DNA from 3 places in the Lysinibacillus sp. K60 genome. Region 1 is predicted to be linked to each of the others. Evidence: predicted binding sites of a transcription regulator. Region 1 holds the regulator's gene; each other region holds the start of a gene.

The links. The regulator LexA, encoded in region 1, represses DNA repair genes until DNA is damaged. The targets are predictions, from matches to a motif close to CGAACATATGTTCG.
Region 2: a site for LexA is predicted at 5,588-5,601, ahead of HCH28_RS06950 (WYL domain-containing protein). Genes of this name have one in related genera too.
Region 3: a site for LexA is predicted at 3,669-3,682, ahead of recA (recombinase RecA). Genes of this name have one in related genera too.

What each region holds. Positions count from the first base shown of each region.
Region 1 covers NZ_JAASJR010000003.1:39,712-48,105, forward strand. The annotation lists gene HCH28_RS07475 (hypothetical protein) at 1-344, shown strand, start outside; gene HCH28_RS07480 (prepilin peptidase) at 410-1,162, shown strand; gene HCH28_RS07485 (gamma-glutamyl-gamma-aminobutyrate hydrolase family protein) at 1,196-1,918, shown strand; gene lexA (transcriptional repressor LexA) at 2,026-2,643, opposite strand; gene yneA (cell division suppressor protein YneA) at 2,812-3,126, shown strand; gene HCH28_RS07500 (YneB family resolvase-like protein) at 3,123-3,788, shown strand; gene def (peptide deformylase) at 3,819-4,394, opposite strand; gene HCH28_RS07510 (helix-turn-helix transcriptional regulator) at 4,387-4,578, opposite strand; gene HCH28_RS07515 (DJ-1/PfpI family protein) at 5,188-5,559, opposite strand; gene HCH28_RS24980 (hypothetical protein) at 5,580-5,720, opposite strand; gene HCH28_RS07520 (GNAT family N-acetyltransferase) at 5,722-6,255, opposite strand; gene HCH28_RS07525 (DUF896 domain-containing protein) at 6,443-6,676, shown strand; gene tkt (transketolase) at 6,803-8,394, shown strand, end outside.
Region 2 covers NZ_JAASJR010000002.1:634,041-642,434, reverse strand. The annotation lists gene HCH28_RS06995 (DUF2268 domain-containing putative Zn-dependent protease) at 1-327, opposite strand, end outside; gene HCH28_RS06990 (hypothetical protein) at 527-751, shown strand; gene HCH28_RS06985 (YjcZ family sporulation protein) at 1,028-1,153, shown strand; gene HCH28_RS06980 (hypothetical protein) at 1,517-1,801, shown strand; gene HCH28_RS06975 (GNAT family N-acetyltransferase) at 1,889-2,365, shown strand; gene HCH28_RS06970 (hypothetical protein) at 2,570-3,304, shown strand; gene HCH28_RS06965 (YhjD family protein) at 3,366-3,719, opposite strand; gene HCH28_RS06960 (YolD-like family protein) at 3,703-4,038, opposite strand; gene HCH28_RS06955 (Y-family DNA polymerase) at 4,050-5,309, opposite strand; gene HCH28_RS06950 (WYL domain-containing protein) at 5,306-5,527, opposite strand; gene HCH28_RS06945 (cupin domain-containing protein) at 5,767-6,423, shown strand; gene HCH28_RS06940 (DUF3231 family protein) at 6,521-7,003, shown strand; gene HCH28_RS06935 (cation-translocating P-type ATPase) at 7,050-8,394, opposite strand, start outside.
Region 3 covers NZ_JAASJR010000010.1:54,733-63,126, forward strand. The annotation lists gene HCH28_RS19385 (YveK family protein) at 1-218, opposite strand, end outside; gene rny (ribonuclease Y) at 447-2,006, opposite strand; gene recA (recombinase RecA) at 2,522-3,586, opposite strand; gene HCH28_RS19400 (competence/damage-inducible protein A) at 3,748-5,007, opposite strand; gene pgsA (CDP-diacylglycerol--glycerol-3-phosphate 3-phosphatidyltransferase) at 5,025-5,603, opposite strand; gene HCH28_RS19410 (helix-turn-helix domain-containing protein) at 5,651-6,580, opposite strand; gene HCH28_RS19415 (DUF3388 domain-containing protein) at 6,597-7,382, opposite strand; gene HCH28_RS19420 (DUF3243 domain-containing protein) at 7,599-7,856, opposite strand; gene ymfI (elongation factor P 5-aminopentanone reductase) at 7,902-8,394, opposite strand, start outside.

The DNA of each region.
Region 1 (8,394 bases):
CACCTTCTGATGTATCGAATGACCTCAATATGTTGGAGCAGGCTGAAGCAGAGGTCAATGGTGATCAGCAGAACAAGGAGAGTATTACACCGACTGCCTCTCTTTCGGAGGACTCTTTACCACCTAATTTAAAGCTTATTACTTTTATATTAGAGGTGGGTGCGCTTGATTTTAATTCTCTTGAAAGCTTTTTACAGGAGGTTGAACAATTAGAGCGTGTCATGAAAACCGATAAGATTGAATTTAAATTGCCTGGAGAGCAGGCACAGCTTGAGAAAGATGCGGATCTTACGTTAAAGGCAACAGTGCAAGTGACGACGTTCTATTACGAAGAACAACAATAACTTTATTTTATAGGCGCGCCATACTTTATTTGTATGGGCGCCTATTGGTTTAGGAGGACATGAAATTGGAAATGGCTTATACGATCTTTATTTTTTTATTTGGACTTGTCTTTGGGTCTTTTTATAATGTAGTTGGCTTACGTGTACCACAGAAGGAGTCGATTGTACATCCTCCTTCACATTGTCTGAAATGCCAGAGACGACTAACGGCGCTTGATTTAGTACCAGTTTTGTCTTATGTATTTTTAGGAGGAAAATGTCGGGGGTGTGGCAATAAAATTTCTTGGGTTTACCCAGTCATAGAATTAATGACAGGTGTATTATTTGCCTTTGCTTATTGGCAGCTAGGCTGGGGCATAGAATTGATAGTAGCGTTCTTTTTTATCTCCTTATTAGTTATTATCGTTGTGTCAGATTTGGCCTATATGCTAATTCCTGATAAGGTGTTAGTATTCTTTTTACCTGTGCTAGCTATTGGACGAGTGCTGTCACCATTAACACCGTGGTGGGACTCTCTTGTGGGTGCTGTGGTTGGCTTTGGCATATTATATATCATTGCTGTGCTATCAAACGGTGGCATGGGTGGAGGCGATATTAAATTATTCTTTTTAATTGGTCTCGTTCTGGGTACGATTGATACACTGTTAACGCTATTTTTAGCTGCAGTTATTGGTATGGTTGTCGGGATTACCATGTTATCGAAAAACAAACAGGGGAGAAAAACACCCATTCCGTTTGGGCCATCTATTGCATTGGCCGCAGTTATTGTTTATTTCTATGGCGATCTATTAATCAATTGGTATATAAGCTTTTGGTAATTGTTCAATTTTCAGGAATGTGGGGGGAAGCAAGTGAAACCGATTATTGGAATTACAGCCTTTGTTGAGGATGATTTATCCTCTCGATTAAATGTGGCATACAGCAAAAGCATCATTGAAGCTGGTGGAATTCCATTGATTATTCCAATTGGGATAGAAGAAGAGGCAGCACAGATTTTAGCCCTTACAGACGGATTATTATTATCTGGTGGTCATGATGTGCACCCATTTCTATTCGGGGCTGAGCCTTCATTAAAGCTTGGAAAAATTCATCCAGCGCGAGATACGATTGAGTTAGCATTAATTGAAGCCGCATTCCAACGGAAGATGCCTATTTTCGGGATTTGTCGAGGAATTCAAATACTAAATGTTGCTTTAGGTGGTACTTTATATCAGGATATTGATAGTGATCATTTTAGCACTAAATTACTTCAACATATGCAGCAATCAGGTCGAGCTGTAGCTACCCATTCTGTTCAGGTTATTGCTGACAATCTTTTAGCGACTATCGTTGAACAAGAGAAAATAGCAGTGAATTCATTTCATCATCAAGCGGTGAATGTTTTAGCAGAAAAATTAAAAGTAGCGGCAAAATCTAACGACGGTATTATCGAAGCGGTAGTTCATGAGGAGATGCCATTTTGCTTGGCTGTTCAGTGGCATCCTGAGGAACTAGCCATAGCAGGAGATGAGGGTGCGCAAAAGCTATTTTCAGCCTTTGTGGAAGCGAGCTTAAAATTTAAGAAGGAAGCTTAGAAGAGGCATTGTACAAAGAATCCAATCGTATGTGGATTCTTTTTTTGCGTAAAAAAGAGGATACATGCTCTTAGAAGGAACATAATCCTCAAAACCTGCTTTAATCGTTAATGTACACGTCTGTAAAGACCTACAACTTGTCCTAAAATAGAAACTTGATCGACAATAATAGGTTCCATAGAAGAATTTTCAGGCTGTAAACGGAAATGGTTTTTCTCTTTAAAGAAACGTTTTACAGTTGCTTCATCTTCAGCTGTCATAGCTACAACAATATCCCCATTATTAGCTGTTGCCTTTTGTTTTACAATGACTAAATCTCCATCTAAAATCCCAGCTTCAATCATTGATTCTCCCATAATTTCTAGCATGAACAATTGATCTTCACTTGTGCCGTACGTATCGGGTAATGGGAAGTATTCTTCAATGTTTTCAATTGCTGTAATTGGAGAACCAGCTGTAACCTTCCCGACAAGTGGAACATGGATCACCTGTTGCTTTTGGATGGATTCTTCAGGCTCTAAAATTTCAATTGCGCGTGGCTTTGTTGGATCTCGACGAATAAAGCCTTTTTGTTCTAATCGAGCTAAATGTCCATGAACAGTTGAACTGGAAGCAAGTCCAACTGCTTCACCAATTTCGCGTACTGATGGTGGATATCCTTTAGCTCGTACCTCTTCCTTAATGAAAGCTAAAATGTCCTCTTGTCTTTTCGAAACTTTTTTCATGAGTGCTCACCTCTTTTTTTCTAAAATCATTCTTCTTATTTGATAGTATAACAGAATGCGAACACGTATGCAAACATAGGTTCGAAAAGTGTTTGACAAAAACGTTTGTTCGCTTTATTATGGGAACATACATTCCGAACAAACATTCTTAAAAAGGGGGTAATGATTATGACATGGTTTAAGAAAAACACACATATCTCAATTTTAATAGGAGCTTGTTTATTATTTGCAGCATACCTTTACATTACTGATCCAGGAAAAGTTAGTTACGCAGAAATTCAAATCGAACATGGGGATAGCTTGTGGTCGTTAGCCGAGCAATATCGTGGTAAAATGAGTACTGATGATTGGATAAAGCTTGTAAAAACTGAAAATGAACTAGCAGATATTAAAATTGTAGCAGGAAAATCTCTAGTTATTCCTGTAGTGAGTGATCAAGCCAGTCCCATCAATACTATCGAAATTGCGAGAAATGAACAATGATAAATAATCAACTATCGGCTGTTGTCTATTGTCGCGTAAGTACCGAAAAAGAAACACAAAGCTCCTCATTAGAGCGCCAACAGGAAGAGTTGCTGCGCTATGCTACAGAGCAAGGCTATGCGGTGAAGGGCGTGTTCAAAGATCAACATAGTGGCTATGATGTAGAACGTGAAGGCTTACTAGAAATGCTTGATTTTATAAAAGATAAGAACATTAATGCTCTTTTTGTCCAAGATGAAACTCGTTTAGGACGAGGCAATGCAAGGATGGCTGTATTACATTTATTACAAAAGTCAGCAACTGACGTTTTTTCTATGCGTGATGCAGGCCCAGTCCAATTAAATGAAATGGATACGATGCTGCTTGAAATTTTAGCGATTGTAGAGGAATATCAGCGTAGAATTCATAATGCTAAAATTCGACGAGGTATGCGACGTGCTGTAGAAAACGGTTATCGTCCAGAAAATAATTTATCGAACCGAGGTAATCCGCAGGGGCAGGAGCGTAAAGATCTACCTGTAGAGGAAATTGTGAAGCTACGCAAACGTGGATTTACCTTTGAAGAAATTTCTATAACGCTTAGAGGGTTAGGCTTTGAGGTAAGTAAGGCGACTGTACATCGTCGTTTCCAAGAGCACCAAGAAAGATTAGCAGGAAAATAATATTCCTGCTAATTTTTTTTCTGTAAAAAACTACTGAAGGGAAGAAAAGCTTTCGATGATAACATGACTAGGCAGTTGGAAAGGGTGCTCTTTATTTATTCGATCATAAAACATGATGCCATTTAAATGATCGATTTCATGCTGTACAACGATGGCCCCATAGCCCTGTAACTGTACAATGATTTCATGTCCATCGATGTCATAAGCTTTGACTTTAATTCTCTCATATCTCGGTACAAAACCAGGAACAGGTCGATTTACAGATAGACAGCCTTCTCCCTCCGGTAGATAAATCATATTGATGGAATGACTTATTATTTTAGGGTTAAAGAGCATCATTTCTTGGTCATCAAAGAGTACAGCAAACATTCGTTTATCTACGCCAATTTGATTAGCAGAGAGTCCACTTCCAGGGCGAAGCTTATATTTTTTTGCTAGCGTTGGATTTTGGCTATTTTTCAGATATTGTAGCATGGCTAGGAGGGTATTTCGATCCTCAGTGGTCACTGGTATCGACACTTCTTGAGTTTGTTTTCTTAAAATTGCCGAGTGTTCTTTCACGAAGTCCTTCATTGTAATCATATAATTTGGGTGAAATTTAGTCATAAATAAACACCTCATCAATACGGCTATTAAGAACCTTAGCAATCTTAAAAGCTAATTCAAGAGTCGGATCATATTTATCATTTTCAATGCTATTAATCGTCTGTCTCACAACTCCACATTCTTTTGCAAGTGCAGCTTGTGTAATGCCTAATTTTTTTCTTAAAATTTTGATGATGTTCTTCAGAATTATCCCTCCATTTTGTCCAAAGTATTAGACATATACAATGGATGTCCAATTAATTGGACATTTCTTAGTGAAAAACAAAACAGTCAATTAAAGGGTAGAAATGGATTTCCGTTGCAGGCTACTTGCTTTCCTGTTGGCGAGCACTAAATCGCTTCCTCCGCTACCGCTCCGTTTAGAGTTTCGCCTGTTTCGCTATCCCACGGGAGTTAAGTAGCCCTCCACTCCAATCCATAAATATTTATCTTTTTTAGCAAATGTTTTCAGATAAAGTAAAGGTGTTCACTACTCTTTATAGAGGGGGGGACACGCATCACTTTTCCACATTGAAAATAAAAATCCCATCCCCCTAAGAATACAGATATTGGACTATTTGATTGCTCTGCTAGTATGAAGTAAAGACATTTTGCAGAATGGTTGATTGGAGAGGAGCCAGCGTCACAGATGAGACCCTTGAGCGAACGTAAGTGAGTAAAGCTGCGAAAGGACACTGGCGGAACGGAAAACACCGCTCGCCTTGTTAAAAGGTCTCATTCTACTAATGACATCATCTTTTTTCAACAACATGAAATGCCCGATTAATTGGACATTTGGGTTTTAAATCCTCACTTAATACCAATTTTCATCAAAATTTAGCTCTAATGCATGCCCAAAACAAATACCGAAAGGAATAAAACCTCTTCCTCTTGCTGTAATGATATTGCCATCTTGTACCACTAGTTCATCTGAATAGTTGTGAAGCTCAAAGCACCCTAACTGTTTCATACCATCAAAAGGTAGTCCTACTGTATATTTTTTGTTTTTTAAGACACCTGCTTTTGCCAAGAGGTAAGGGGAGCTAGAAATACTGGCAATCATTCCTCCTTTTGCAGATAGATAACGAATGAAATCTAGTAAGCTCTCTTCAAGTTGTAATGTAGAAATATCCATACAGCCTGGTAATAGTAGACTATCAATATCGTCAAGCTCTATTTCATTCACGGATAAATCAGCTATACAATTTAAACCAGCTCTTCTCTGATAGGTTTGGTATTCGATCCTAGTGTGATGATGGGTTTACCGCCTTGCATTAATATGGACAAAGCAACACTCAATTCATATTCACTAAATTGTGGGTATAATAACACCGCAGTTTTCTTCATTTCATACACCTCTTACCTTTAGATCGTTCCATTCTTCCTCTAAAATAGCGTAATAGTATTCATCCCACCAAGTCTCTCCATGAGGTATGCATTTTTTAAAAAATCCTTCTTGGCGCATCCCGATTTTCTCCATGACTCGGTAAGAAGCAATATTCTCTGGCTGGCATGTGGCAATAATTCGATGAAGTTTCATTTTATTAAAACCGTGATCTAATAGGGCCTGAGCAGCTTCAGAAGCATAACCATGATTGTGATAGGCAGGATTCATAACCCATCCAATTTCATACGTATGGTCGCCAAAGTATTTGTGGAAAACAAGATGACCAATGACTCGCTGTTGTTCACGTAAAACAATGGCGAAATGTTTTGCTTGCTCGTTACTATTCTCTGTTATGAAATGTTGAACCTGATCTTCATTCAACACACCCTCTGGCATATAGTGCATGACTGTTTTATCTGACATATAGCTATAAACAGCCTGCCAATCTTGGGCTTCAAATGTTCGAATAAGTAGTCTAGGTGTTGTGATGTTCATGGTAGCTCCTCCTATTATCTATCAAATTTTTCCTATTATTATTAGTTATACACCTCTAACTTCTGGAAGTCATGTAAAGAATGGCTAAGAAGTGTTTTTAAGGGTTGGTATAACTGCATTTTAAGGGAAACCATGCTATACTTTGCATACTGAGGTCATTAAGCTAGGTACTGAAAGGTGTGTAACCATGTTATCAAAGGAAAAAATTAACCGAATTAATGAATTATCTGCTAAAGCGAAAAGCGGACAATTAACAGAGGAAGAAGCAAAGGAGCGCACAGCGCTTCGCAAGGAGTATTTAGATACGTTTAGAGCAACGATGCGAGATACGATTGAAAACGTTAAAGTGGTCGATGCAGAAGGAAATGATGTAACGCCTGAGAAGGTAAAACAAGCGCAAAAAAATAAATTTCTAAATTAATGTGACACAATTCAATAAAGTATGTATGAAAACGCAAATAGTATAACAAAAGCATTGTTTTCTAAAGCAATGTTGACTAAACTGTAAAAGAACAATATATAGGACGAGAAAGGATGTCACAATATAATGACTCAACACGCGGATCTTTTAGCAATTAATGCTATCCGAACTTTGTCAATCGATGCTATTGAAAAAGCAAATTCTGGTCACCCAGGTTTACCAATGGGAGCAGCGCCAATGGCTTATACGCTTTGGACAAAACAATTACGCCATAATCCAGCAAATCCAAAATGGTTTAACCGTGATCGTTTTGTACTGTCAGCAGGCCATGGTTCAATGCTTTTATACAGCTTACTTCACCTTGGAGGCTATGGTTTACCAATGGAAGAAATTCAAAACTTCCGCCAATGGGATTCATTAACACCAGGACATCCTGAATATGGTCATACAGTAGGGGTAGAGGCAACAACTGGTCCTCTTGGACAAGGAATCGCTATGACTGTTGGTATGGCAATGGCTGAGCGCCATCTAGCGGCTACTTACAATAAACCAGGTCATGACATTGTTGACCACTACACATTTGCGTTATGTGGCGACGGTGACTTAATGGAAGGTGTTGCAGCAGAGGCGATTTCATTAGCTGGTCACTTAAAACTTGAAAAATTAATCGTGCTTTACGATTCTAATGATATTTCTTTAGATGGTGACTTAGAAAAGTCATTTTCAGAAAACGTTCAAAAACGCTTTGAATCTTATGGTTGGAATTATTTAAAAGTGGCAGATGGTACAGATGTAGATGCTATTAATGCAGCCATTGAAGAAGCCAAAAAATCTACTGGCAAGCCAACATTAATTGAAGTGAAAACAGTGATTGGTTTTGGTTCTCCAAATAAATCTGGTAAAGCAGATTCTCACGGTGCACCTCTTGGTACAGATGAAGTTGTCTTAACGAAGGCTGCCTATGAGTGGGCACATGAACCATTCCAAATTCCTGCAGAAGTTTACGATACATTTAATGCGGCTGCTGAAGTGCAAGGCGCACAGCCAGAGGAAGCTTGGAATGCAAAATTTGCTGCATACAAAGAAGAATTCCCAGCGTTAGCAGCTCAATTCGAGAAAGCGATGAATGGTGAATTACCAGAAGACTTTGCTTCTGAGTTACCAGTATATGAAGCAGGTAAATCTGTAGCAACTCGTTCTTCTTCAGGCGATGCAATTAATGCTATTGCGAAGAAAACTCCTTCATTATTTGGTGGTTCAGCTGACCTTGCTGGCTCCAATAAAACAACGATGAAGGGTGCAGGAGATTTCTCAGCAGACGACTATGCTGGACGTAACATCTGGTTCGGTGTTCGTGAATTTGCAATGGGTGCTGCTATGAACGGAATGGCTCTTCACGGTGGTTTAAATGTATTCGGTGGTACATTCTTCGTATTCTCTGATTACGTTCGTCCAGCAATTCGTCTATCTGCATTAATGGGTCTTCCTGTCACATATGTATTCACACATGATTCGATTGCAGTAGGGGAAGATGGTCCAACACATGAACCAATCGAACACCTTGCATCATTACGTGCAATGCCAAACCTATCTGTTATTCGCCCTGCGGATGCAAATGAATCAGCAGTTGCATGGGAGCTTGCAGTAGCAGCAGAAAAAACACCAACTGTTCTTGTATTATCTCGTCAAAACTTACCTGTTCTTGACGCCTCTATTGA
Region 2 (8,394 bases), on a different contig from region 1:
TGCCATATGATAATATTCCCCATTTTCAAAACAATCCTTGTAGATCGGTTGAATAACCTCCTTATTATACAGTTCCAGAGTTTCCGAGCTTGAAAGATTCGGATTCTCTTTGACCTTTTCCATATATGGATAAAACAGTTGATTGGCATGAATGATTTTGTAGTTTTGTTTGGTTTGAGGGTGCTCAAATGAGAACGCCATCTCTTCATCATCTGTTATTTGCTTTTTCTCATGAAGTTGGCTCTCACTTTTTTCTGTTGGTGTACAGGCAGTAAGCATGAGTAGTAAGAAGCCTAGAATAAAGGTGATTCCCTTTTTAAATTTCATCCATTTTCCTCCCGATCGTTAATAACTAGCAATTCTTTATAACCCCATTTATAGATTATATTACCATATAAATAGTAATGAAAGAATGATCGATTTGTCAGTATTTAGTTAGCATCTCCAACAACAGAGTGTACGATTTTGTGAAGGTAAGAACCTCTAGCCACTTCTTTCATATATTATAATGAAAGGAGTGGCTATTGTGCCTTGGCAACATAAAATTCCGTATTTAATCGGTCAGCCTGTTGGTGTTTCTTTTACAAATGGTCAAGGAACTTCTGGTGTCCTCTGTGGCGTATCAGGAGGAAAACTTCTTGTTCTTGAATATTTGTATCAAAGTCAATTTGCCTTAAAGCAGTACGACCTTCAAATGATTCATGATGTGAACGGCTTCCCCCCTTGTCATACGCAGCAGCCGTTATACTAAAAAAACATCCTAGAACGGATGTTTTTTTACATCGTGTTGAATATCAAAACAATTAGTAGAATTTGTTTCATTATTCTTGATGCTATTTGACATTTTTAGTGCTATACAGGCTAACAACTAGCTCAAGCTACTATTCCATCATAATAATAAAGTAAAGCTTTCACCGTTTTATTCCCGAATGAAGGGACAACTCATTTTTTCTCTAGTTGTAGCTTGGCTCGCTACCCCCCTTTTTGTCTTATACATACTTTAGAAGAAAGAAAGGAGGTGTGTTTCATGAGTTACTGTAATTTCAATAGTTACTGTGGCGGGGACAATGGAAGCGGCAATAGCTCTACATTCGTGCTTATTGTTGTACTATTCATCCTTCTTATTATCGTTGGTGCTAGCTTCATGTGTTAATTGATCGTCTCAGGCTTTAGCCTCTGTTCCATTACAGAAGCTAAAGCCTTTTTACAATGAATCGCTACCACAGCTATTCTGTCTAATCTCCTTCCTTTTCGTTTTTTCTAGCTCATTTATTTTTACTCACAATTAAAAGCTAGTAATTTAGATAGATAACTATCTTAAACCGCTAGCTTCACATAATAATAGTAGTGTAAGGTTCTTTCAACTTTACTTTACACTCCTTTTGATACTTGGGGTCACTTTCGTCCGAGTGACCCTGTTGTAGCAACTACACATTTAGTTTCTCCTTTTCCCTATCAAGCGGAATCATCGGAACATTCCTACAACAAATTCGTTTTTATAGGAAGGAGGAAAACAATGGGAATTAATTTAAATCTCTGGTCATTTATCTTATCTTTGGGCTGTATTCTATTATTTTTTCTATCAGGTTCAATGAAAGACTTCTTTGACACATATCTTCATTTCCATCCACTACTGTTGACACTACTCTTGTCTATTGTCTGTTTCTACCTAAGCCTGGTCGGTATGAAAAATGTTAAAAATTTAACGACCTTGCTTCGAGGAATTTTAACAATGGTCATTACACTTATTGTGATGATTAGTATTTCTTTTATTTTACTTTTTGGTACCCTTTTAAGTTAAAATGACCTACCCCCACATTATTTTAATACAAGCCTCCTTGACGAACGTTTGTTCTATGGTTAAACTATTAGAAAAGGAGGCTTTTTTATGCAAAAAACAACGAATATTGAGTTAGTACATTTCTCTGAAAGCTATGTAGAGCAGTTAAATCGTTTTGAATTACCTGAAGAACAACACCAATTTACAGCACTTCCTCAAGAGATTTCAATCGAGAAGGTCGGACAGTATCCAATTGTGATTTTAAGTGGTGGCGTACCTGTCGGCTTTTTTGTTCTTCATGCAACGGACAGAGTCCAACAATATTCTAGTAATCCTCAGGCAATGTTACTAACTGCCCTGTCCATCGACCATCAGCAGCAAGGTAGGGGCTATGCTAAAAAGGCTATGTCTGCACTTGCGGATTTTGTGAAGCAGGAATTTAAAGAATGTAATGAAGTAGTGTTAGTCGTCAATCATAAAAATATAGCTGCACAGAATTTATATATCAAAGTAGGCTTTGTGGATCATGGAGAAAGAAGATTGGGACCTATTGGTGAGCAGATCGTTATGAATTTGCCGCTGTAAAGAAATTGTCACTCATTTGCTTTTCAAAATGAGAGACGCCTTACAAACAACGGAATTCTATTTTCCCCTACCATCTCTAAGAATTTCATTGTTACACCTCCACTCCCTGGCATATAAGCTTTTCCTTCACGAATTCAACTGCTATGGGTCATTTTTGTACAGTATAATAAAGTCAATAAGCTATAGAAAAGGTGGCTCTAGACATTGAAAAAAGAGATGTGGCTATGGTTATTAGGAATTTCTCTACTAGCTGGATGTAGTGTTACTGCTCCAAACGAGACAGTAATCCCCCCTGCTGAACAGGTCTCATCACAGCTGGATATACAGGCTCCATTGATTGCCGTTTCCGATGATGAGAAGGTGAAATTATTTGCACAGAATGAAGCACAAAATGAAATTACAGAGGTAACTTTAGATATTGATGGTAAGCGAAAAAATTTTGACTGGACAATTCCTGAGACAGGAACTAAACCTCAGTTATTCTATACAGATCTGACGAATGATCATAAGGAAGAGGCTGTTATGATTATCCAAACTGGACGAGGGACAGGCCTCAATCACTATGAGATCCATGTTGTAAATGGAAAGGATTTATCGGAGATGAATGTCCAACATTATGAAGACATCGTTGCACATACTATTGAATCAACGATTACTAAAAAAGATGATGGCACATTAGCGATTACTATGAAAGCACAGGGAAAAGAATCTACATTTGATTATGACTTTGATCCAGCACCAGATATCAATCAAGCGCAACTTGCTTTCGGTGGTGTGGTCATTTATACAGTAGAAAATCAAAAAATAATGTTAAACATCCCTGGATCGATTGGCATCTCACCTATTTATGTAGCCGATGTTCGTATTACCTATCAATTTAATCGTACTAACAATGAATTTCTTGTTGAGCAAATTGATGTGAAACCTATCGAGAAATAAAGCCGCCAAAAGCTGACCACTCCTGTCATCAGCTTTTGGCTTTTTCGTCGTAGACGTAAGCCTAGGCATTGTGTAAATGTTTATTCATTAGCTCTTCGACTTGGGTTTTTAACGCTTGATTGGCATAGCGTAGTACCTCATCATTGCCTGCGGTAGCCACCTGCACATCACTAAAGTAATCATCAATTCGATGCCAGCCAACTAATCGTATTTTTTGTTGAGCGAGCTGACGTTTTAATTGAAAATAATCATTGTGTAGCTGCTTTAATAAAGCATCCATAGCAGGTAAAAATACACGCTTCATCTTAAAATGCTCCGCCACTGTTAGATCGTGCTGCAAGGATTTCACAGCTAAATCAAGCAGCAAAAATTGATGTAATAATCGTCGTTGCTCTCCATTAATCACATCCATCATCTTCTATACGAGCAGCATAAATGTATCTTAATGGGATGTGCTTCGTTGTGGTAATGGTTTCTAGTAGCAGCTGGTCCTCGTTCATCGCTTGAATGGTACCTCCCCATTGCACATAGTTACCATGTTCCCATATAGTCAACATAATATAGTTATGCTGTGTGAATGCTTGTGTGATTATTTGCTGTAATTCTTCAAGCTCCCATTCAGCATGTTCCCGAGGCAACTCTGTCAACACCTCTTGTTTCCATGCCTTCAAAAGCATTAAATGCTCTGGTAGCATCATCGCTGTCCATTTCATCGTTCCTCTATCTCTTATCATTTTTCCACTCCTTATGCTAAATGCCCGCCCACTAAGCGATTCCGTGAAATAGCCGTACCAGCGCTGGTATAGGAGGCTGCTCGTAATAAGGCCACCACTCCATATTTTCTACGAATCGCATCCATGACATGACCAATGACCTGCCGCTGGTCCTTACGCTCATCAAATAAATCAAGCTGAATGCTACGTTCTGGCTCTAAGTTTGTCAGTCTAACAGATAATTGACGCGCTGGCTCACCCGCAAAATGCTCATCTAGTAAGGCCAGACAAGCCTGATACATAACAATGGTCTCATTGGTTGGACTTTCGATGGTTCTTGAGCGATGGAACCCTTTCGTCATCGCATTGCGACTGTAAGAGAGCCCCAAGCTAACAGTCCGCCCGACATAGCCTGCTTCCCGTGTACGTCGCATCACATCCTCACACATTTCTAGGAGTACAACCGCAATATCCCTTCGTGTGTGATAATCCTTCATGAGCATTTGGCCCTTCCCAAAGCTTAATGCCGCATTGTTCACTAATGGCTCACCTAATGTGGAGAGATCAATGCCCCATGCATGGTAATAGTATTGATTACCCATAATACCAAAGCGCTTTTCTAATTCGGCTAAATCGGCATGGGCTAATCCACCGACTGTTTGGATGCCCATCGCATTTAAATTGGCTGCCATCTGTTTCCCAATCCCCCACATATCAGACAGAGGACGCACGGGCCAAAGCTTTGTTGGCACATCGGCATAGGTCCATTTGGCAAAGCCTGTTTTTTTTGCCTCTAAATCTAATGCTAATTTAGCCATCAACATGTTTGGTCCCATGCCAATGGCGGACGGAATGCGAAACTTTTCATAGATGTCTTCCTGAATCAATTTGGCTACCTGCTCAGGCGAACCCCAAAGTTGCTCCGTGCCTGTTAGATCTATAAAGCTTTCATCCACACTATAAACATGGATCGCCTCTGGAGGGACATATTGTGCAATCAGACGCGTAATGGCCATGGACATCTCTAGAAAAAAGGACATTTTTGGTTCAAACAACTTAATATCTGGATGTTTGGGAATTTCATAACGTCTATTCCCTGTTTTAATGTTAAATTTTTCTTTCATCACTGGTGATGCAGCCAGCACAATACTGCCAGGTTGTTCAAAATTACCGATGACGGCAATTGGATCTGTCAGCACATCTAGCCCTTCTAGCATGGCAATACAACTTGCATAAAAGCACTTCATATCAATACAAAAAATATCTTTCTGTGGGAAATCGTTGTAATTCATATTACCTCAGACTCCCGTTGGAGAATGGGCAGAAGGGCTAGAACATTGTTAATACGAAACGTACGCTTCGCTAGCCTTGTAAAACAAAAGGCGGTAAAGGAATCACCTTTAATGTGGATGATTTTCACGCGCCTTTTCGTAATGGCACCTGATTCCGCTATATACATCATGTGGAAGATTTGGTGACGATGCATGGCTTTTCTCAACTGCTCTTTCATGTTGAATGCTCCTTTACTGACTCTGTTTTCATTCATGTTGAACAGAGTTTTTAACAACCAAGAACAAACGTTTGTGTTTTTATTATACGCACGTATGTTCTGAAATAGAAGTGGTAATTTTAGCTAATTTTTATCCAGACAGAGGCTAGCTGTAGCTAGGCATTTGTGTAAGTCTAGGAGCACCTAAAACATAATCTATGATGATGAATAGCTCAATTTATATGAGAAAGGATGTAAGTATCAGCTCAAACATCGATTATAGCTCCCCTTCTGCAGCGTTCACTTTTGATGTCAATAAAAGTACGCTTTTTAAAAAAGACTCCCGAAATTACATTAATATTCTCGGTGTGGAACAATTAAATACATTAGAAAATACATCTTTACTTGATATTTTTTTAAGTAAAGACAATGTCATCGAGCCACATTACCATCAAAATGCAGCAGAGCTTGTCTATTGTATTGCAGGAGCAGCAACGGTTTCTCTATTGAATCCATTTACCAAGAAAATTCAACACTATCCTATCAAGCCTGGGCAGGTTGCCAATGTCCCACAGGGCTGGTGGCATTATGAAGTAGCCACAGAAGATGACACGCATCTACTTGCTATTTTTGATGCGCCAACGCCTGAGGTCATTTTAGGCTCTGATATCTTAAAATTCACACCAGCCCATATGATGGCCCATACGTATTGTTTAGATGAAGAACAATGGAAGAAAACGATTGCACCGATTGTTCCTACGACTTATATTGGACCAGCAAAAAGCTGTAATCGAATCGAGTCAGCAACGGATCAAGCCCCTTATAAACCAACCATGCCACAGCAATATATGAAACCATGTCCATACCCTTATCCCTACCGTTACCCTCCTTTGTACCCTTATGGTACCTACTATTAGCGACCTCTTATTCATTTTTTATTGTAAAAGATGAATAGAATATCATTTACTGCTACATCCTAATCTTAAATCAAACTAAGAGTTAGGAAGTGTCAGGATGACAATGATAAATGAAAATCTAGCATCGCTACAATTTAAGGAGATTTTCAAGCTTTGGTCACAGCTTGGGATCAATCAAGGCTATATTGCTTCCAGTCATGCTTTTTTTAAGCATACGCGTGATAAAAACTTAAAAATCCTTACATTGGAATTTATTCAATGTTTAAAAGAGGAAAATAAACAGCTAACCCTGCTATTAAAGGAAAACGGTGTGCTGGCACCAACAGCATCGATAGAATACAGTAAAATGAAAATAACGGATATTCGTGGAAAATCTTTCATTAATGATGGCGAAATAAGTGCTATTTTATCGATGAATATTGCCTCCTCTTTGATTGCCGTAAGCCAAGCTTTAGAACTAGCAGTAAAGAAAACACATCTAACCAAATATGGTGAACTCCATATGCGTTATGCCCTACTTGGAGCGAAATTGATTGACCTAAGTAAGAGTAAAGGCTGGTTATTAGCCTCTACACACTAAAAAGAAGCCTCCGTTTGAATACCTAACGGAAGCTTTTTTTTAATCTTTATCGATTTCTTACGAACAGTAGCTTATACCATTGATTGACTAGGAATGGTAACACCGACAGGCTATAAATAAAGCCTAGCTGTGCTGGTGTTAATGGAGCTACCTCAAAGACCGTTGTAAGCATCGGCATAAATAAGACCATGTGTAAACTTAGCACACCAATGATAAAGGCGAACCACGTATATTTATTCGAAAATACACCAATCGCAAAGATAGATTGTTTGGATCGAGAATTAAAGCCATGCACTAACCTTGACAGGCATAGTGTTGTAAAGGCCATCGTGCTTGCTGTTAACGTATCGCCTGTCGATAAACCGATTTGAAACGCAATAATGGTGGAAATGGCGATTAATATCCCTTCAAGCACAACTTGTGTGGTAAAGGCTTTATTTAATAAAGGGGTATGAATGTTTCTAGGCTTGTCCTTCATTGTTTTCTTATTATTTGGCTCTAAACCGATGGCAATAGCAGGCAGACTATCTGTTAATAAGTTGATGAATAGAAGATGGACAGGTGCAAAAGGAACAGGTAAGCCCAGAACCGTTGCATATAACACGACAAAAATAGCGCCTGCATTTCCAGATAATAAGAACAGAATGGCATTTTTAATATTTGTATAGATGCTACGGCCATTGGCGATTGCTTTAACAATTGTTGAAAAATTATCATCCGTTAAAATCATGGATGAGGCATCTTTTGCAACCTCTGTGCCTGTTACACCCATAGCCACCCCAATATCAGCTTGCTTCAAAGCAGGTCCATCATTGACACCGTCTCCTGTCATGGCAACCACATGTCCTTTATCCTGCCATGCTTTAACAATTCGAATTTTTTGGGCGGGTGTAACACGGGCATAAACAGAATAATCCTGTACTTTATCTTGCAGCTCTTGATCCGTTAAGCCTTCGAGCGCATGTCCCTCTATAGCTTCAGCTGGATTTTGCAAAATACCAATTTGTTCGGCAATCGCGGTTGCTGTAATTTTATGGTCTCCTGTAATCATGACGGGTTTAATACCTGCCTTTATACAGCTTTCCACAGCCTCTTTCGACTCTTTTCTTGGAGGGTCCATCATCGCTACTAAGCCGACAAAGATTAAATCTCGTTCTGCTTGTGGATCGACTTTTTGTAGAGGCAATACCTCCTTATAAGCAATGGCTAGCACCCTTAAACCATTCATAGAAAAATCGCGATTCACCGCCTCGATTTTCTGGCGATGCTGCGGGGTTATCTCAAAAATACCTGTTGATGTTTTGATTCGCGTCACTTTTGGTAAGAGTACATCCAGAGCCCCTTTGGTAATCATGATGGGCTGCTTGTCCATCTGATTGACAGTGCTCATA
Region 3 (8,394 bases), on a different contig from region 1:
AGTCGGAGATCTGTTTCAACCTGTTGTACACCTAAATGTGGTTGCTCTATATTTTTTTGATTAACTAAAATTTGCGTTTCTGCCTCATAGGTAGGTTTTAACACAAAAATGCTAATAAAGGCCGTAACCAACGCTGCAAAAAGTGTAAAACTTATGATAAAAAGAAAGTTTTCTCTTACTATTTTCAATATATCTTGTAATGTGATTGTTTCTTTCAAAGCTCTTCACTCCTTGTCAAAACATAAACCAGTTGTAAAAATGGAGTATAACTAGGCTGATTAATTTTTAAAAGGGTATTCATGTTGAGGCTAGTTCACTATGCTTTATTCCATACTATATTGTTGGAATCATCCATTTATTCTTACTCAGTAGATCACATCGAATTTTCTTCACATACAAAAAGGCATCCCCTGATCTTGGTCAAGGGATGCCTATTATTTTATTATTTATTTCGCGTATTCCACAGCACGTGTTTCGCGAATAACTGTTACTTTAATATGACCTGGGTAATCGAGTTCTTCCTCAATACGTTTGCGAATATCACGCGCAAGACGATGAGATGCTAAATCATCAATTTTTTCAGGTTGTACAATAATACGAATTTCACGTCCAGCTTGAATTGCATAAGACTTTTCTACGCCATCATAGCTTTCTGAAATTTCCTCTAACTTTTCAAGTCTGCGGATATAGTTTTCAAGTGTTTCACTACGTGCACCTGGACGAGCTGCTGATAATGCATCAGCTGCAGCGACTAATACCGCAATAACAGATGTTGCTTCAGTATCACCATGATGCGAAGCAATACTATTAATGACAACTGGGTGTTCCTTATACTTTGTTGCTAATTCCACACCAATTTCAACGTGGCTTCCTTCAACTTCATGATCGATTGCTTTTCCAATATCATGTAATAAGCCTGCACGCCGAGCCAATGCTACATCTTCACCAAGTTCAGCAGCAAGTAATCCTGCTAAATGTGCGACTTCAATTGAATGTTTTAGAACATTTTGTCCATAGCTTGTACGATATTTCATGCGGCCTAAAATTTTCATTAAATCTGGATGTAAGTTATGAATACCAATTTCAAATGTAGTTTGCTCACCTGTTTCGCGGATTTGTTCATCCACTTCACGTCGAGCTTTTTCCACCATTTCCTCAATACGAGCTGGGTGAATACGACCATCCTGTACAAGTTTTTCAAGTGCAAGTCGAGCTGTTTCACGGCGAATTGGATCAAAGCCTGATAATATAACCGCTTCTGGCGTATCATCAATAATTAAATCAATTCCTGTTAACGTTTCCAATGTACGGATATTACGGCCTTCACGACCAATAATACGTCCCTTCATTTCATCATTTGGCAAGTTCACAACAGATACAGTTGTTTCTGCTACGTGATCTGCAGCAAAGCGTTGTAGTGCTAATGATAAAATTTCACGTGCTTTTTTATCTGAGTCTTCTTTCGCACGTGTTTCAGCTTCTTTCGTCATCACAGCAATATCAGTTGATAACTCTTTTTCTACTTCATTGAGGATAATTGATTTAGCTTCATCCCTAGTCAAAGCAGAAATACGTTCTAGCTCTGTTTTTTGTGATGCCATGAGCTCGTCCACTTTGCTCTCCATCTGTTCAATATGCTGTTGTCTTTCAGCTAGAGCTTGTTCTTTGCGCTCTAAGCCAGCTTCTCTCTTATTTAGAGCATCATCTTTGCGATCAAGATTCTCTTCTCTTTGCAATAAACGGTTCTCTTGTTTTTGAAGTTCTAAACGACGTTCACGAATGTCATTTTCAGCTTCAGTACGAAATTTGTGAGTTTCATCTTTGGCTTCAAGTAGTGCTTCTTTCTTCATTGCCTCCGCTTCTCGTTTTCCTTCTTCAACGATTGTTTCAGCGACATGTTTAGCACCAGTGATTTTTGAGTCATTCACTTTTTTCATGTAGATATAGCTAACAGCGGCACCAACGATGAGTCCAAGCAAAGCGGAGATGATAGTAATTCCATCCATATGAACACCTCCTCTTGCTATTTGGGTATTACAGTTTCAGTCGGCGCATACATCTATGTCGCCTTAGCTAAAATGCACCAGGTTTTGTTAGAATTTATGCAAAACCCGTTTCATTGGCCAAAGGCATTATCTTCATCCAGTAGGCGTTTAGACATCCATTTTAAAGGATATTTCACTATAAAACATTTGCTAAATGAGGATAAAATGTACTGCCTATTTAAAGTCATAATTCAGAAATTATACATATTTAATTGTATAGCTAGCCTCAAGCTCTGTCAAGGATAGTCCGGCGTCTGTTCGCCATCTAAGCCAAAAAAAGTAAGTCCTATCCATTCAGTGAATTTTTTCCCTATTACTATTTCACTAGAAACTTTTTCATGTTAAATACAATTAATAAAAAAACAGTACATAAGAAATAAACACATAGCCTCTCTCTTATTATGTGTAAAAATTTAAGAATATAGACAAAAAAATGCATTGCCCCCTCAATAAAGTGGGAACAATGCAATCATTAATTATTCTTCTTCCAGAAGTAACATTAATTCTTCATCCATCTCTTCTTCATCATCATGGGCCGCAATTGTATAAGAAGAAGCCGCAATACCATAAGAAGCTCGGATTTTATTTGCTATGTCTTCTAGGACAGCAGTATTTTCTTTTAAATACTGTTTAGCATTTTCTCGTCCTTGACCTAAGCGCTCATCGCCATATGCATACCAAGAACCGCTTTTTTGCACAATGTCTAATTCCACGCCTAAATCGACTGTCTCGCCTTCTTTAGAAATCCCTTCTCCATACATAATATCTACTTCAGCTGTACGGAAAGGTGGTGCTACTTTATTTTTTACAATTTTAATTTTAGTACGGTTACCAACAATATCATTACCTTGCTTAATAGCTTCTGCACGACGCACTTCTAAACGGACAGAGCTGTAGAATTTAAGCGCACGTCCACCTGGTGTTGTTTCTGGATTACCGAACATGACACCAATTTTTTCACGAATTTGGTTAATGAAAATAGCAATCGTTTTTGATTTATTAATCGCACCTGAAAGTTTACGTAAAGCTTGAGACATTAGACGAGCTTGTAAGCCGACATGAGAGTCACCCATATCCCCTTCAATTTCAGCTTTTGGCACTAAGGCAGCAACCGAGTCAATAACGATAATATCAATAGCTCCACTACGCACTAATGCTTCTGCAATTTCAAGTGCTTGCTCACCTGTGTCGGGCTGTGATAATAATAGCTCATCAATATTCACACCTAATTTTTGTGCATAGATTGGATCTAATGCATGCTCCGCGTCGATAAATGCTGCTTGTCCACCTGATGCCTGTACTTCAGCAATGGCATGTAGAGCAACTGTTGTTTTACCAGACGATTCGGGACCGTATACTTCAATAATACGTCCACGTGGATATCCACCCACTCCTAATGCAGCATCAAGTGCTAGTGACCCACTTGAAGATGTTGCAATTTCTAAATCAGTTTTTTCACCAAGTTTCATGATGGAACCTTTACCAAAATTCTTCTCAATTTGTTTTAGAGCCTGTTCTAAGGCTGCTTTACGATCACTCATTCATTTTCCTCCTTCGAAAACTGTTCACTGTTTTTATCTATCTCTACTATACTTGTTTTTGAGAATACGCGCAAGAAAAAAGCGAACATTTATTCGTTTTTTCTTCAAAATAAAAATTTGGATAGTTTTCCTCTACCCAAATTCCTATGTTTTACTCTATTTTAATAACGTTTTGTGTAGCCACGTTCTTCTAAAAGCTGCATTAAATAATGGCATGTAAATTTCACCGCACGGAGTCGATTCGTATTACGCATGCCTGATAAATGAAGTAAATATGTAAGCGGCTCCTCATCATTTATGGCAATACCAATCCAAACCGTACCTACTGGCTGATGATCATGCGCAGTGGGACCTGCTTCTCCTGTAAGGCCAATCCCAATATTTGTAGCAAATTTCTCACGAACAGCACTTGCCATTGCCGCTGCGCATTCAGCACTCACAACACCATGTGTATCAATTAATTCTTGTGAAATGCCTAGCTGTTTTACTTTCGCATCTGCTGCATAGGTAACAACGCCTCCTATAAGCGCATTGCCTACCCCAGGAATTTCCGCAAGCTCAGATTGAAATAAACCAGCAGTTAAACTTTCTGCAGCCGCAATTGTTAGCTCATTATCCAGTAGCATTTCTACCGTTTTTGAGGCAAGGGAATCATCATCTACACCATATTGATAATCACCAACAAGGGCTTGGATTTCTGCAACCTTTGCCTTAATAAGCTGCCCAGCTTGCTGCTCTGTTGCTGCTTTAGCTGTTACGCGTAACGTTACCTCACCATCAGAAGCAAGTGGAGCAACTGTTGGATTGGTTTGTGCATCTAAAATATTTTGAACTTGTACTTCAAGCTCAGCCTCACCAATTCCATAAAATCGCATAACATGTGATGCAATGATCCCTCCATCATTAAGCATCGCAGCAAGTTTAGGTTTAGCCTCAAATTGAAACATTGGTTCTAACTCTTTTGGAGGTCCTGGTAATAAAATATAAGTACGATCATTTTTTGTGAAGATCATACCTGGAGCCATTCCATGGTGATTAGCTAATACTTCACTCCCAGCTAAAATTAATGCCTGTTTACGATTATTTTCCGTCATTGGACGTCCTCGTTTAGCAAAAAATTGCTCAATATACGTCAATGCTACTTCATCAAACTCAAGAGAAACACCAAGATGACGTGCAATCGTTTCCTTCGTTAAATCATCTTTTGTTGGACCGAGTCCTCCCGAAAAAATAATGAGATCTGCACGAGACTCTGCCACTTCGATAGCTTGTTCTAAACGCTTTGCATTATCGCCTACCACGGTATGATAAAAAACGTTTATGCCAAGCTCGGATAGCTGGCTTGAGATAAATCTCGCATTTGTATTCGTAATTTGACCTAATAATAGTTCTGAGCCAACCGCAAGAATTTCAGCATTCATGATCCCCAAGACCTTTCTTATTTAGACTCAAGTAATACACGTCGATTTAGATAGAAATAATCCCACCCTGACCAAAGTGTAAAGAACAATGCAACATAGAGCATGATTGTATCAAATGGGATACCAACTAATGTAAAGATTGTATTGTGTAAAAGAGCGGCAGCAATCGCTACAATTTGTGCCCAAGTTTTAATTTTACCAAGCTGATTAGCAGCTACCACTTCTCCTCCACCTGCCAAAATCAAACGTAAACCCGTTACAGCAAATTCACGACTAATAATAATGATAATTACCCAAGCAGGTGCCATCTTAAGCTCGACCATTAAAATAAAGGCTGCTGAGACAAGTAACTTGTCAGCTAAGGGATCTAAAAATTTCCCAAATGTCGTTACAAGATTATACTTACGTGCGTAATAACCATCCACCCAATCGGTTGTTGAAGCAAAGATAAAAATAAGTGCGCCTATAAAATGATGGATTGGCATCTCTGCACCAAAAAGTGATAATGTTCCCCAGCCAAAATCAAACATCATAACAATGACAAAGAATGGAATAAGCAAGATTCGAGAGATGGTAATTTTATTTGGAATGTTCATTTTTCTAACACCTTTCATGATGAAAGAAAGTAGTCATCATAGGATGACTACTGTTCTTTATTGAAATTGATGACGATATTTTGCGTTACAATTTGTTGTGCATACGTTAAAAGTTCGTCATTAATATAGATTTTAGCTTGCGTTGAATTACCGAGACGAATACGAACATAGTTTTGTGTTGAGGCGTCAAATTCAACTACTTCCCCGGCATTATAGACACGCGTATCTGTTAAGATTTCTTGTTGCTGTTGATTGCGAATACCAACAAATGTAGGGCCTGATATTTCAATTTTCAGTTTCATTGTATCTGTCCCTGTTAACGTATAAGAAGTTGTCGCTCCATCTGCTTCAACAGTACCCGCGGAAATTGTTTGCTTCATCTCTTCTGTTTGATCCGTGTCATCTTCATCAGTTGGTGTTTCTTCTGTAGCTTTTGTATCTTCTTTATCATTTTTCTGTGCATCTTTATTTTCTTGTTCTTTTTTATCCTTCTCACTATCAATTGGCTTGACATTTGTGTCATATTCAATCTCAGGAGTTGGATTTACTTCTTCGCTTGTCCCTGGACTGTTTTTTGATTGCCATAGCACCCATATAGCCACAATAATCACTACAATAAATAAAGCAACAATGATTTTGGGCATAGCCTCCATCATTTTATTCGAAGGGCCTTTCGTTACTTTTCTTCTGCTAGGGCTATTCGTCATCGATTGACTTACTTGATCGTTTGGAGTGCTCGGTAGTTCATTTTTATATGTCTCTAAGATTTCTTCCGCGTCCAAACCAACAGCTTCTGCATATTGTTTAATAAAAGCTCGTACATAAAACGAACCAGGCATAATGGAATAATTGCCCTCTTCAATTCCTACTAAATAACGTTTTTGGATTTTCGTTATTTCTTGTAAATCGTCTAAGCTGTAGCCTTTAGACAGTCTCGCCTCTTTCAGTCGAGTCCCTAATTCTGCCACTAATAACACCTACTTTAACATCAAATTAAAAATTAAATCCTCCAAAAGAATCGGATTCGGACATATGATTTTTTTCCATTATTTCATAAGTAATTTCTTCATCAGTGTGATGACGTAGTTCAATAATATAATCAAAATCCTCTATTTTATATTCTGAATGCTGAACAAACATATCTGGATGCTCTACAACTTTGATACAAGGCATATTCATCATTTCACGCACTAATTGCAAATGTTTCTCATCGGATGAACGTCGAGTCACAATACCATCTAGAATAAAAATATTGTTCCGACTAAATTCATCTCCCACAAGCTTATTACGAACTGTTTGCTTAATCATTGTAGATGATAAAAAGATCCATTTTTTATTGGCACAGACACTGGCGGCTACTATGGATTCAGTTTTTCCAACACGTGGCATGCCACGAATACCAATCAGCTTATGTCCCTCTTTTTTAAAAAGTTCTGCCATAAAGTCGACTAAAATACCTAGTTCATCTCTTACGAAATGGAATGTGTTTTTTTCATCTGCATCTCGAGGAATATAACGACCATGCCTAATGGCTAAACGGTCACGAAGTTTTGGTTGTCGAAATTTGGTTACGTTAATATGTTCCATTGTCGAAACAATTGTACGAAAACGCTCAATTGCCTCATCATTGTCTGTATGCACTAACATACCACGTCGATCCTCATCTACACCATTTATTGATATAATATTGACACGAAGCATCCCTAAAAGTGAAGCAATATCTCCTAATAATCCAGGGCGATTCACCTGAATTTCATATTCAAAGTACCAATCGCTCAACACACTCGTTCCCTTCCTATTAGTTAACGTAAAAAATCCTTTATAAGTTCCATCATAGCTGATTTTTTATGTAATGGAAAGTTAGAATACATGGAATTACAGCGTTATTTACTAATTTTTTTTGATGACTGTTAAATAGGCTTACATACGTTCCCGTTTTCACAGATAAAAAGTTTATAGTATAGCAAAAAGAGGAGATTGGCTCTCCTCTTTTATTTACTGCACATGCTTATTTTGTACGAGCTTAATGACACAATTCGCTAATGCATGTTTTTCATCTTCAGAGGCAACGCCCCATAAATCCGACAGCACTCGCTCTTGTTCGTTTTTAGGATCGACATTAGTCGCCAAATATTCTCCAATTTGGACAGCAGCCGTTTGAATCATTTTCTTCGGCATACCGCTTGATTCAGCTTGCATGACGTTTTGTCCTAAAAACGATGTCCATTTTTGCCAGTTTTCTAAAATGGTCATATTCTTCCTCCTCCTTTACACAAGTAGTATGTGCAAAAGAGATTATTATATGTACCAGCCTCCATTTAATCGTACGATTTGTCCTGTCACATAATCAGCTTTACCAGACAAATAAAAACGTACCATTTCAGCCACATCCTTTGTTTGTCCAATGGAGCCTAGTGGGATATCGTCCAAAATGTATTGAAGCTCTTCTTGATTTAGATGGCTGTTCATTGAGGTATTTATAAAGCCAGGAGCAATAGCATTTACTCTAATCCGAGATAATGCCGCTTCTTTTGCATAGGATTTGACAAAAGCATGTTGCGCACCCTTAACAGTTGCATAAAGTGCCTCCCCCGCTGAGCCAGCCTCTCCCCAAATGGAGCCTATAAATAGTACATAGCTCACTTCATGCTTGCGAAGTTTTCCAGAAAGTAAAGCTGTTAGTCTCATAGGATTTTGAACATGAACACGCCATAAAGCATCCATATCTTCCACTGTTGTATCTTCGAGCAATGAATAATGGGCTTGTCCATTGGCAAAAACAATAGCCTGC